Regions from separate parts of the Rhizobium sp. X9 genome, predicted to be linked through region 1. Evidence: riboswitches for the same ligand, from Rfam matches in the RefSeq annotation. Region 1 holds a riboswitch; each other region holds the start of a gene.
What was found. Region 1 has a riboswitch for thiamine pyrophosphate ahead of JZY08_RS16925 (ABC transporter permease). Riboswitches for the same ligand answer to the same signal wherever they lie in the genome.

Region 1 (3,275 bases):
CACCGATATCGTTTCCGCCCTCTCGCTGCGGTTCGGTCGCCAGCCGGAACTGCCGGAATGGGTCTATAATGGCGCGATCATCGGGTTAAAAGACGGCGCCAATTCCTTTGCCCGGCTGGAAAAAATCCGCGCGGCTGGAACGAAGGTCTCAGGCCTGTGGTGCGAGGACTGGGTGGGGCTTCGCCAGACATCCTTCGGCGCGCGCCTTTTCTGGGACTGGCAGGCCAATGACACCCGCTATCCGCATCTTCGCCAGAAGATAGCCGAGCTTGCCGATCAGGACGTCCGCTTTCTGGGTTACGTGAACCCCTATCTCTGCGTCGACGGACCGCTTTTCCCCGTGGCCGAAGCGGCCGGTTATTTCGCCACCGGCGCGGACGGCAAGACGGCGCTGGTGGATTTCGGCGAATTCGATTGCGGCGTGGTCGATTTTACCAATCCGGCCGCAGCCGAATGGTTTGCCGAGGAGATCATCGGCAGGAACATGCTGGATTTCGGCCTTTCCGGCTGGATGGCCGATTTCGGCGAATATCTGCCGATCGACATCACTCTGTCGAACGGCATCGACGCCAAGCTGATGCATAATGCCTGGCCCACACTCTGGGCCGAGGTCAATGCGAAAGGCGTCGAAAGTCGCGGCAAGACTGGCGAGGCGCTGTTCTTCATGCGGGCAGGCTTCACCGGCGTGCAGGCCCATTGCCCGCTCATCTGGGGCGGCGACCAGTCGGTCGATTTCTCCCGTCACGACGGCCTTGTCACCGTCATCTGCGGCGCGCTCTCTTCCGGCCTCATGGGCAACGCCTATCACCATTCCGATATTGGCGGATATACCAGCCTGTTCGGCAATGTCAGAACAGCGGAACTCATCATGCGCTGGGCGGAAATGGCCGCCTTCACCCCCGTCATGCGCACCCATGAGGGCAACCGCCCGCGCGACAACCTCCAGATCGACCAGGACGACGCGGTTCTTTCCCATTTCGCCCGCATGACGACCGTCTACACCGCACTCGCCCCCTACCTGAAATCGCTTTCCGCCGAAGCGGCCAGGACCGGACTGCCTGTGCAGCGCCCGCTTTTCCTTCATTACGAGGATGACCAGCAGACCTACACCCTCCAGGACTGCTATCTCTACGGAGCCGATATGCTGGTCGCACCTGTCTGGAAAGCCGGAGAAGGGCAGCGCACGCTCTATCTTCCCGGCAACGGGGAATGGGTGCATTTGTGGAGCGGCGAGCATCATCCCGGCGGGCGCGAGGCGACCGTCGAAGCGCCGCTTGGCCAACCGGCTGTCTTCTATCGCGCCGATAGCAGCCATCGGCAGCTGTTTGAACAGCTTCGCAGCATCTGAGCCGTTGACAGCCAGCTAAAAAAGCGACAGTTTCCGACCCATTCCGAGGGGAGCACCTGACGGTGCTGAGATGGCGATGAGCCGGACCCTTGAACCTGATCCGGGTCATGCCGGCGTAGGAACGGAAACTGTCGCGCTTTTAAGGTGCTGCCCTTTCTCTTCTCCGCTTTTCCCGGATCTCCGTGATTGTTACATCTGGAGACCGAATGATGATGCTGAAACCTCCCGTCCTTCGCACATGGTGCGGTTGCGTCTGAGGTCCGGCCCATGCGTCCCTCCCATGCGCTGAACGGCGTCCTGCTTCTGCTCATTCTGTGGCAGACAGGGACATGGCTGTTTGCGCCGCCGCGCTATATTCTGCCCTCGCCTGCCGATGTCGCCGCCGCTTTCCTGCGCCAGCCGGGTTTTCTGTTCGGACAGGCCATGGTGACGCTTGGCGAAATGGCCGTCGGGCTTGCGGCGGGCGTCACGGCCGGCATTCTCGTTGCGTTCATTATTGCCGCCATCCCGCGGCTTGGCCGCCTCGTCTGGCCGATGGTTCTGGTGTTGCAGGCTTTTCCGGTTTTCGTGCTGGCCCCAATCCTCGTCCTCTGGTTCGGCTTCGGCATGGCCTCGAAAGTGGTCATGACAGGGATCATCATCTTCTTTCCCGTCGCCTCCTCTTTCACCGATGGTCTCAACCGCACCGACCGTGCGATCCTCGATGCCGCCTCGCTGACGGAGGCGAGCCACTGGCAGATCCTCACCCGGCTGCGTGTGCCGCTGGCGCTTCCCTCGCTCATTTCCGGTCTGAGGGTCGCAGCACCGCTCGCCCCGCTTGGCGCCGTCATCGGCGAATGGGTGGGCGCCTCGGCCGGGCTCGGTTTCGTCATGATCCAGTCCAATGCCCGCATGCAGACCGACACCATGTTCGCCGCCATGGCCATTCTCGCCGTCATGGCGGTGCTGCTGCGGCTTGCCGTCGACCGGGCGACAGCCAATCTGGCCCCCTGGGCCAAAGAGACAGAACACCTCATTCCTTTCAAATATTTGCGGAGACTTTCAGCACCATGAAGCGAACTCTTCTTTCCCTCGTCGTCGCGGCAGCAAGCGTGCTTTCCCCCATGCAATCGCAGGCGGCCGACAAGCTGACCGTGTTGCTGGAATGGTTCGTGAACCCGGACCACGCGCCGATGGTGATCGCCAAGGAACGCGGGCTCTTTGCCGATGCGGGGCTGGAGGTCGAACTGGTTCCGCCGGCAGACCCATCCGCCGTGCCGCGCCTCGTTTCGGCAAAACAGGCCGATATCGGCGTCCACTACCAGCCGAACCTTTATCTCGACCACGATGCCGGTCTGCCGCTCGTCCGCTTCGGTACTCTGGTGGAAACGCCGCTCAACACCGTCACCGTTCTGGCCGATGGGCCAATCAAAAGCCTGAAGGACCTGAAGGGCAAGAAAATCGGCTTTTCCGTTTCCGGTTTTGAAGATGCCATGCTGAAGCGCATGCTGGAGAAGGACGGCCTGACGAAAGACGATGTGGAACTCGTCAACGTCAACTTTTCGCTCTCGCCTTCCCTGATCGCCGGCAAGGTGGACGCCACGCTTGGCGGCTTCCGCAATTTCGAACTGACGCAGATGAAGCTTGAGGGGCACGAGGGTCGCTCCTTCTTCCCAGAGGAACATGGCGTGCCTGCCTATGACGAGCTGATCTTTGTCAGCCATCGCGATCTTGCGAAGGACACCCGCCTGCCGCGTTTCCTCTCCGCCGTGGAACAGGCCGCGATCTTCATCACCAACCATCCGCAGGAATCCTGGCAGCTCTTCATCAAGGCCTATCCGAACCTTGACGATGCGCTGAACAAGCAGGCGTTTTTCGACACGTTGCCCCGTTTCGCCAAGCGTCCCGCCGCACTCGATCGCACCCGCTACACCCGCTTCGGCGAATT
Region 2 (3,275 bases), on a different replicon from region 1:
TCCTCGTAAGCCTTGATGCCGGCGATGATGTTGGATTTGACCACCTGCAGTTTGGTGGAAACTTCAGCAAGTCGGATCGCGCCGGGCGGAGCGACGCCGGGTGACTTGCGCGCCGCTGCTCTCACAAAGGACTGGGCGCGCAGCACGGCGTCGGACGCGATACCGTACCAGACGGCGCTCCACAGCAGATGGGAGCTTGCAAGCATCGATTGCGCCGCGATTTCAGCAAATGGTTTCGGGAATATCTGCACTGCCGGCGCTTCGCCGCGAAACAGGAAACCGTCCGAACAGGTGCCGCGCATGCCAAGCGTATCCCAGACATGGGTTTTTTCGAGCGTGTACTGATTTTTCAGGAAGACGGTCATCACCTGATCGGCGGGCGCGGCATCCTTGTGGGAGCGGGAGGTGATGAGGATGGCATCGGCATTGCTGCCATAGGAAATGACGGTGGCGTCCTTCTCCAGCTGGCAGAAGTCTCCGTCGACCTCGATGGCGCAGATTGAATTGCGCAGATTGCCGCCGATGCCGCCTTCGGTCGTCGCAGAGCCAAGCAGAAGCTGCTCGTTTGCAATGCGGCTCATGAAGCCTGCATGCCAAGCGCTTGCCTCGCCATGTTCCACAAGGCTGGATGCCTTGATGTGGTGCATGGCGAAAATCATCGCGGTTGCCGAACAGGCCTGGCCAAGCCGGGCACAGATATCGGCGATTTCCTGCAGGGAGGCCCCTTCGCCGCCAAGGGAGGAGGGGATCTGGATGCCCAGCAGGCGTTCCCGCTTCAATGCATCGACAGCCTCCTCAGGGAAGCGGCCGGTGACATCCACCTCGTCCGCATGTTTGGCGGCGATCGTCGCGACACGGTTCGCGCGCGCCGACAGTGTTTCATCCTGCGGCGATACGGTTACGTTCATCAGGCGGCCTCTTTGCCGTCCAGGATGAGCTTAACGGTGTCTTCGATGGCCTTGATGCTTGCAAAGGACTTGCGGTTGAGGAGGTTGTCCGGGAATTCGATATCGAAAGCTTCCTCGATACCCAGCATCAATTGCACCGATGCAAAGGAAGAAAGGCCGGCCGCATAAAGATCGGCTTCATTTTCAATCGTATCGACGGGGGTGGGAAGCTGGCCGAATTTTGCCAGTATTTCACGAATAGTCGCATTCATTCCAACGTATCTCCCGTGAATTTCACATTAGGATGGTTTGTGCTTATCGTTACGTTGCAAACGATAATATTCACCTAAACCGTTAGGTTAACTACAGCTGACGGCAACATGCGACATTCACGCACCGTTGCCAAGCATTGATCCGCGCCCTTGACAAATGTCGGGTGGTGTCTTTTGCTATCCTCCATTCACCAGGGGTGTCCCGTCAAGGGGCTGAGATTCTGCTTTCTTGCGCAGTGACCCGTTGAACCTGATCCAGTTCATACTGGCGTAGGGACGGTGCAAAGACCGAAGGTCGGCTGGCGTATGGCGTCCAGTGTCGGCACTTCGGTATTTTCCATCATTCCGGCTCGAACTGGGTCTCCACTGTCAAACTTTGGAGCCTCATGATGAATATCGCTGCCAAGAATATCCCGCTTTCAGTTACAACCGGGCCGCATCCCGCCTCCACGAAAACCCATAAAAGCGGAATTTTACATCCGCATATCCGCGTGCCGATGCGCGAGATCGCCGTTCACCCGACCGCCGGCGAACCGCCGGTGACGATCTATGATTCCTCGGGTCCCTATACCGATCCTTCACACGCCGTTCTGATCGAAAAGGGCCTGCCGCGTCTGCGTCACGACTGGGTTGTGGCGCGTGGCGATGTCGAGGCTTATGACGGCCGGCACGTCAAGCCGGAGGATAACGGCTTTGCAACCGGCGAGCGCCTGACGCCTGAATTTTCCGTCCGCCATCAACCGCTCAGGGCAACGGGGGGCAAGGCCGTGACGCAGCTTGCCTATGCGCGTGCCGGCATCATCACGCCGGAAATGGAATTCATCGCCATCCGGGAAAATCTCGGACGCGAAGCTGCGAAAGAGAAGCTGATCCGCGATGGCGAGAGTTTTGGCGCGCAGATCCCCGACTACGTAACGGCTGAATTCGTTCGTCAGGAAGTTGCTTCGGGCCGTGCCATTATCCCCGCCAACATCAACCACCCGGAACTCGAGCCGATGATCATCGGTCGCAATTTTCTGGTGAAGATCAACGCCAATATCGGCAATTCCGCCGTCACCTCCTCCATGGCCGAAGAGGTGGAGAAGATGGTCTGGGCGATCCGCTGGGGCGCCGATACCGTCATGGACCTTTCGACCGGGCGCAACATCCACAATATCCGCGAATGGATCATCCGCAATTCGCCGGTGCCGATCGGCACCGTGCCGCTTTATCAGGCGCTGGAAAAGGTCAACGGCATTGCCGAAGACCTGAACTGGGAGGTGTTCCGAGATACGCTGATCGAACAGGCGGAGCAGGGTGTGGATTACTTCACCATCCATGCCGGCGTTCGGCTGCATTACATCCCGCTCACCGTCAACCGCGTCACCGGCATCGTGTCGCGTGGTGGTTCGATCATGGCCAAGTGGTGTCTGCATCACCACAAGGAGAGTTTCCTCTATGAGCATTTCGATGAGATCTGCGACATCTGCCGCGCCTATGACGTTTCCTTCTCGCTGGGTGACGGCCTGCGGCCCGGCTCGATTGCCGACGCCAATGACGCGGCGCAATTTGCAGAACTGGAGACGCTGGGCGAGCTGACGCAGATCGCCTGGGCCAAGGACTGCCAGGTCATGATCGAAGGCCCCGGCCATGTGCCGATGCACAAGATCAAGGAGAACATGGACAAGCAGTTGAAGACCTGCGGCGAGGCACCCTTTTATACGCTCGGGCCGCTGACCACCGATATCGCCCCCGGTTACGATCATATCACCTCCGGCATCGGGGCCGCGATGATTGGCTGGTTCGGCACGGCGATGCTCTGCTACGTCACGCCGAAGGAACATCTTGGCCTGCCTGATCGTAACGACGTGAAGGTCGGTGTCATCACCTACAAGATCGCTGCCCACGCCGCCGATCTAGCCAAGGGCCATCCGGCCGCGCAGGTGCGGGACGATGCGCTGTCGCGTGCAAGGTTCGAGTTCCGCTGGGAAGATCAGTTCAACCTGTCGCTCGACCCGGATACGGCGCGTTCCTTCCATGACGAGACACTGCCGAAAGAGGCGCACAAGGTCGCGCATTTCTGCTCCATGTGCGGGCCGAAATTCTGCTCGATGCGGATTTCCCACGATATCCGCGC
Region 3 (3,275 bases), on a different replicon from region 1:
CAAGCTCGGTAAGGCCATCGAGCGCGAAGAACACTGGATGCGTTATGGCGTGACTGCCAGACGCAAGCGCAACATGCGCCGCGTGGGCGAGCTTCAGGCCATGCGCGCGGAATATCGCGGTCACAAGGGACCGCAGGGCGCGGTGCAGGCGACGGCTTCGGACGTGCGGGAATCCGGCAAGCTGGTCATCGAGGCCGAGGCCATCACCAAGTCTTATGGCGAGCGCGTGATAATCGCACCGTTTTCGCTGCGGGTGCATCGTGGCGATTGCATCGGTCTCGTCGGCCCGAATGGTGCGGGCAAGACCACGCTTCTGAAGATGCTGACCGGACAGCTTGAGCCGGACAGCGGCACGGTGAAGCTCGGCACCAATCTCGAGATAGCGACGCTTGACCAGAAGCGCGAAGATCTCAATCCAAACGATACGCTTGCCCATTACCTCACCGACGGGCGAGGCGATAATCTGCTGGTCAACGGCGAACTGAAACATGTGACGGGCTACATGAAGGACTTCCTGTTCCAGCCGGAACAGGCCCGCACGCCGATCCGCAACCTTTCCGGTGGTGAGCGCGCCCGTCTTATTCTGGCGCGCATTCTGGCAAGGCCGACCAATCTGCTCATCCTCGACGAGCCGACCAACGATCTCGATATCGAAACGCTCGATCTGTTGCAGGAAATCGTTGCGGGCTTTTCGGGCACCGTCATCCTCGTCAGCCACGACCGCGATTTTCTCGACCGTACCGTTACTTCCACCATTGCGCCCGCCAATCCGGACCAGCCGGATGGACGCTGGATCGAATATGCCGGTGGCTATTCGGACATGATGGCGCAGCGCAAGGGTGCGGCGGAAGAAAAACGCAAGGCGGAGAAGCAGGAAAGGGCGAAGGCCGCACCTTCCGCTTCCGCGTCGCAGGACCCTTCAAAGGCCAAGGCCAAGCTTTCCTTCAAGCAGAAATTTGCGCTCGAAAATCTTCCCAAGGAAATGGAAAAGGCGCAGGGCGAAATCGCAAAACGCGAGCAGCGCATGGCCGATCCCAATCTCTTTGCCAAGGATCCGGCTGCCTTCAACACGCTGGCGCAGGAAATGACGAAGCTGCGCGAAAAGCTCGAAGCCATGGAAGAAGAATGGCTGGAGCTGGAGATGCTGCGCGAGGAAATTGAGGGGTGACTGCGGTCGCGATTTCTTGACTAAGGTCTCATCCGCCTTTGACAGGGAGGCGGAATTGCCGTTTCCTGTGCGGGTTCGGAGGAGTTCAGAAAATGCGCATGATCTTCGTCAATCTGCCGGTCAAGAATATCGAGACATCCAGAAGCTTCTTCACGGCTCTCGGTTTCAGCTTCAATCCGGAATATTCGGATGACCGCACGCTTTGCATGATCGTTGAGGAGAACATCTTCGTGATGCTTCTCCAGGAAGAGCGTTTTCGTGATTTCATCAATGGCGATATCGCCGATGCGACGCGCAGCACCGAGGTGCTGACCTGTCTGACGGCGGGAAGCCGCGAGGAAATCGACCGGATGATCGCAACGGCGCTTGCCTCCGGTGGCAGCGACTGGAAACCCGTGCAGGATCACGGCTTCATGTATGCCGGCAGCTTTCAGGATCCGGACGGTCACGTCTGGGAACTGGTCCATATGACGGCGCAGGGCTGACGGCAGCCATCTTGCCAATCAGAGACGGCGGGACTACATCATCATCATGATCTAACGGGGTGTCTTTTGTGCTTGCGTGCAAAAGGCTGAGAGGCTTGCCAACCCGAAGAACCTGATCCGGTTCATACCGGCGGAGGGATTAGACGGCTTCAAGGCAAGCGGCTATTTCCCTTTTTGTTATGAGGAGATACCCGTGCGCCGTCGTCTTTTCCCGAGTTTTCTCGTTGCCGCTTCGCTGTTTCTGCCAGGTCCTGCCGCTGCGCAGGATAAACAGGAACTGACCGTCTACACCTATGAAAGCTTCGTTTCCGAATGGGGTCCCGGCCCCAAGGTGAAGGAAGCCTTCGAGAAGGTCTGCGGATGCACGCTCAATTTCGTTGGCGTGGCGGATGGTGTTGCGCTTCTCAACCGTCTGAAGCTTGAAGGCGCAGGGTCCAAGGCGGACGTCGTCGTTGGTCTCGACACCAATCTGGTCGCGGAAGCGAAACAGACCGGTCTCTTTGATGTCAGCGGCATCGATGTATCGGCGGCCAAGGTGCCGGGCGGTTACAAGGACGATGTTTTCGTGCCCTACGACTACGGGCATTTTGCCGTCATCTATGACACGCAGACGGTGAAGAACCCGCCGACGAGTCTCAAGGACCTCGTGGAAGGCGACCCCTCGCAGAAGATCGCCATTCAGGACCCGCGCACTTCCACGCCGGGGCTTGGCCTGCTGCTCTGGGTAAAGTCGGTTTATGGCGACAAGGCCCCGGAAGCCTGGGCGAAGCTCAGAAAGCGCATCCTCACCGTCACGCCGGGCTGGTCGGAATCCTATGGCCTCTTCACCAAGGGTGAGGTTCCGATGGTGCTCTCCTACACCACGTCGCCTGCCTATCACATGGTCTCGGAAAAGACCGATCGCTATCAGGCCGCGGCTTTTTCCGAGGGGCACTACATCCAGATCGAGGTTTCCGGCCTTCTCAAAAACGCGCCGCATAAGGAACTGGCGAAGCAGTTCCTCGCTTTCACGCTGACATCAGGATTTCAGGATGCCATTCCGGAAAACAACTGGATGATGCCGGTCGCTGAAACGTCCAAGCCTCTGCCCGAGGCGTTCTCCAAACTCGTCGTGCCGCAGAAGACATTCCTGATGGACCCGGAAGAGGTGGCGAAGAACCGCAAGGCCTGGATCGACGAATGGCTTGCAGCCATGAGCATGAATTGAGGAAGAGGCAAGCCCGCGCATGATGCTGCGTCGCGACTACAGGTGGTCGATCATCGCCGGAACGGCGGCCTTTGCCGCCGTTTTCCTGTTCATGGCGCTCGCTGTCGCGACCCTTCTGTCTTTCGATGCCGGTGCACCCGCCGCCGGCATCATGGATGCCTATACGCTGCGCATCCTGCGTTTCACGCTTTATCAGGCAACGCTGTCCACCGTTCTATCGATCCTTCTAGGCCTGCCGGTGGCGCTGGCGCTCTCCCGCCGACAAGATTTTCCGGGGCGGATATGGATCATCCGGCTAATGGCGGTGCCGATGGGGCTGCCGGTCATTGTCGGCGCCTTCGGCATCATCGCCATCTGGGGCAGGCAGGGTGTTTTGAATACGGCCCTTGTTTTTGCAGGTGCGGATGAGCCCTTC

Region 2: linked by a shared signal. The riboswitch ahead of thiC (phosphomethylpyrimidine synthase ThiC) and the one ahead of JZY08_RS16925 (ABC transporter permease) in region 1 are both predicted to bind thiamine pyrophosphate.
Region 3: linked by a shared signal. The riboswitch ahead of thiB (thiamine ABC transporter substrate binding subunit) and the one ahead of JZY08_RS16925 (ABC transporter permease) in region 1 are both predicted to bind thiamine pyrophosphate.

What each region holds. Positions count from the first base shown of each region.
Region 1 is NZ_CP071312.1:418,735-422,009, forward strand. It holds gene JZY08_RS16920 (alpha-glucosidase) at 1-1,348, shown strand, start outside; TPP riboswitch at 1,385-1,487, shown strand; gene JZY08_RS16925 (ABC transporter permease) at 1,616-2,401, shown strand; gene JZY08_RS16930 (ABC transporter substrate-binding protein) at 2,398-3,275, shown strand, end outside.
Region 2 is NZ_CP071311.1:2,521,699-2,524,973, reverse strand. It holds gene JZY08_RS12275 (acyl-CoA dehydrogenase family protein) at 1-908, opposite strand, end outside; gene JZY08_RS12270 (acyl carrier protein) at 908-1,159, opposite strand; TPP riboswitch at 1,343-1,454, shown strand; gene thiC (phosphomethylpyrimidine synthase ThiC) at 1,549-3,275, shown strand, end outside.
Region 3 is NZ_CP071311.1:2,681,171-2,684,445, reverse strand. It holds gene JZY08_RS12985 (ABC-F family ATP-binding cassette domain-containing protein) at 1-1,168, shown strand, start outside; gene JZY08_RS12980 (VOC family protein) at 1,261-1,653, shown strand; TPP riboswitch at 1,699-1,809, shown strand; gene thiB (thiamine ABC transporter substrate binding subunit) at 1,847-2,860, shown strand; gene thiP (thiamine/thiamine pyrophosphate ABC transporter permease ThiP) at 2,880-3,275, shown strand, end outside.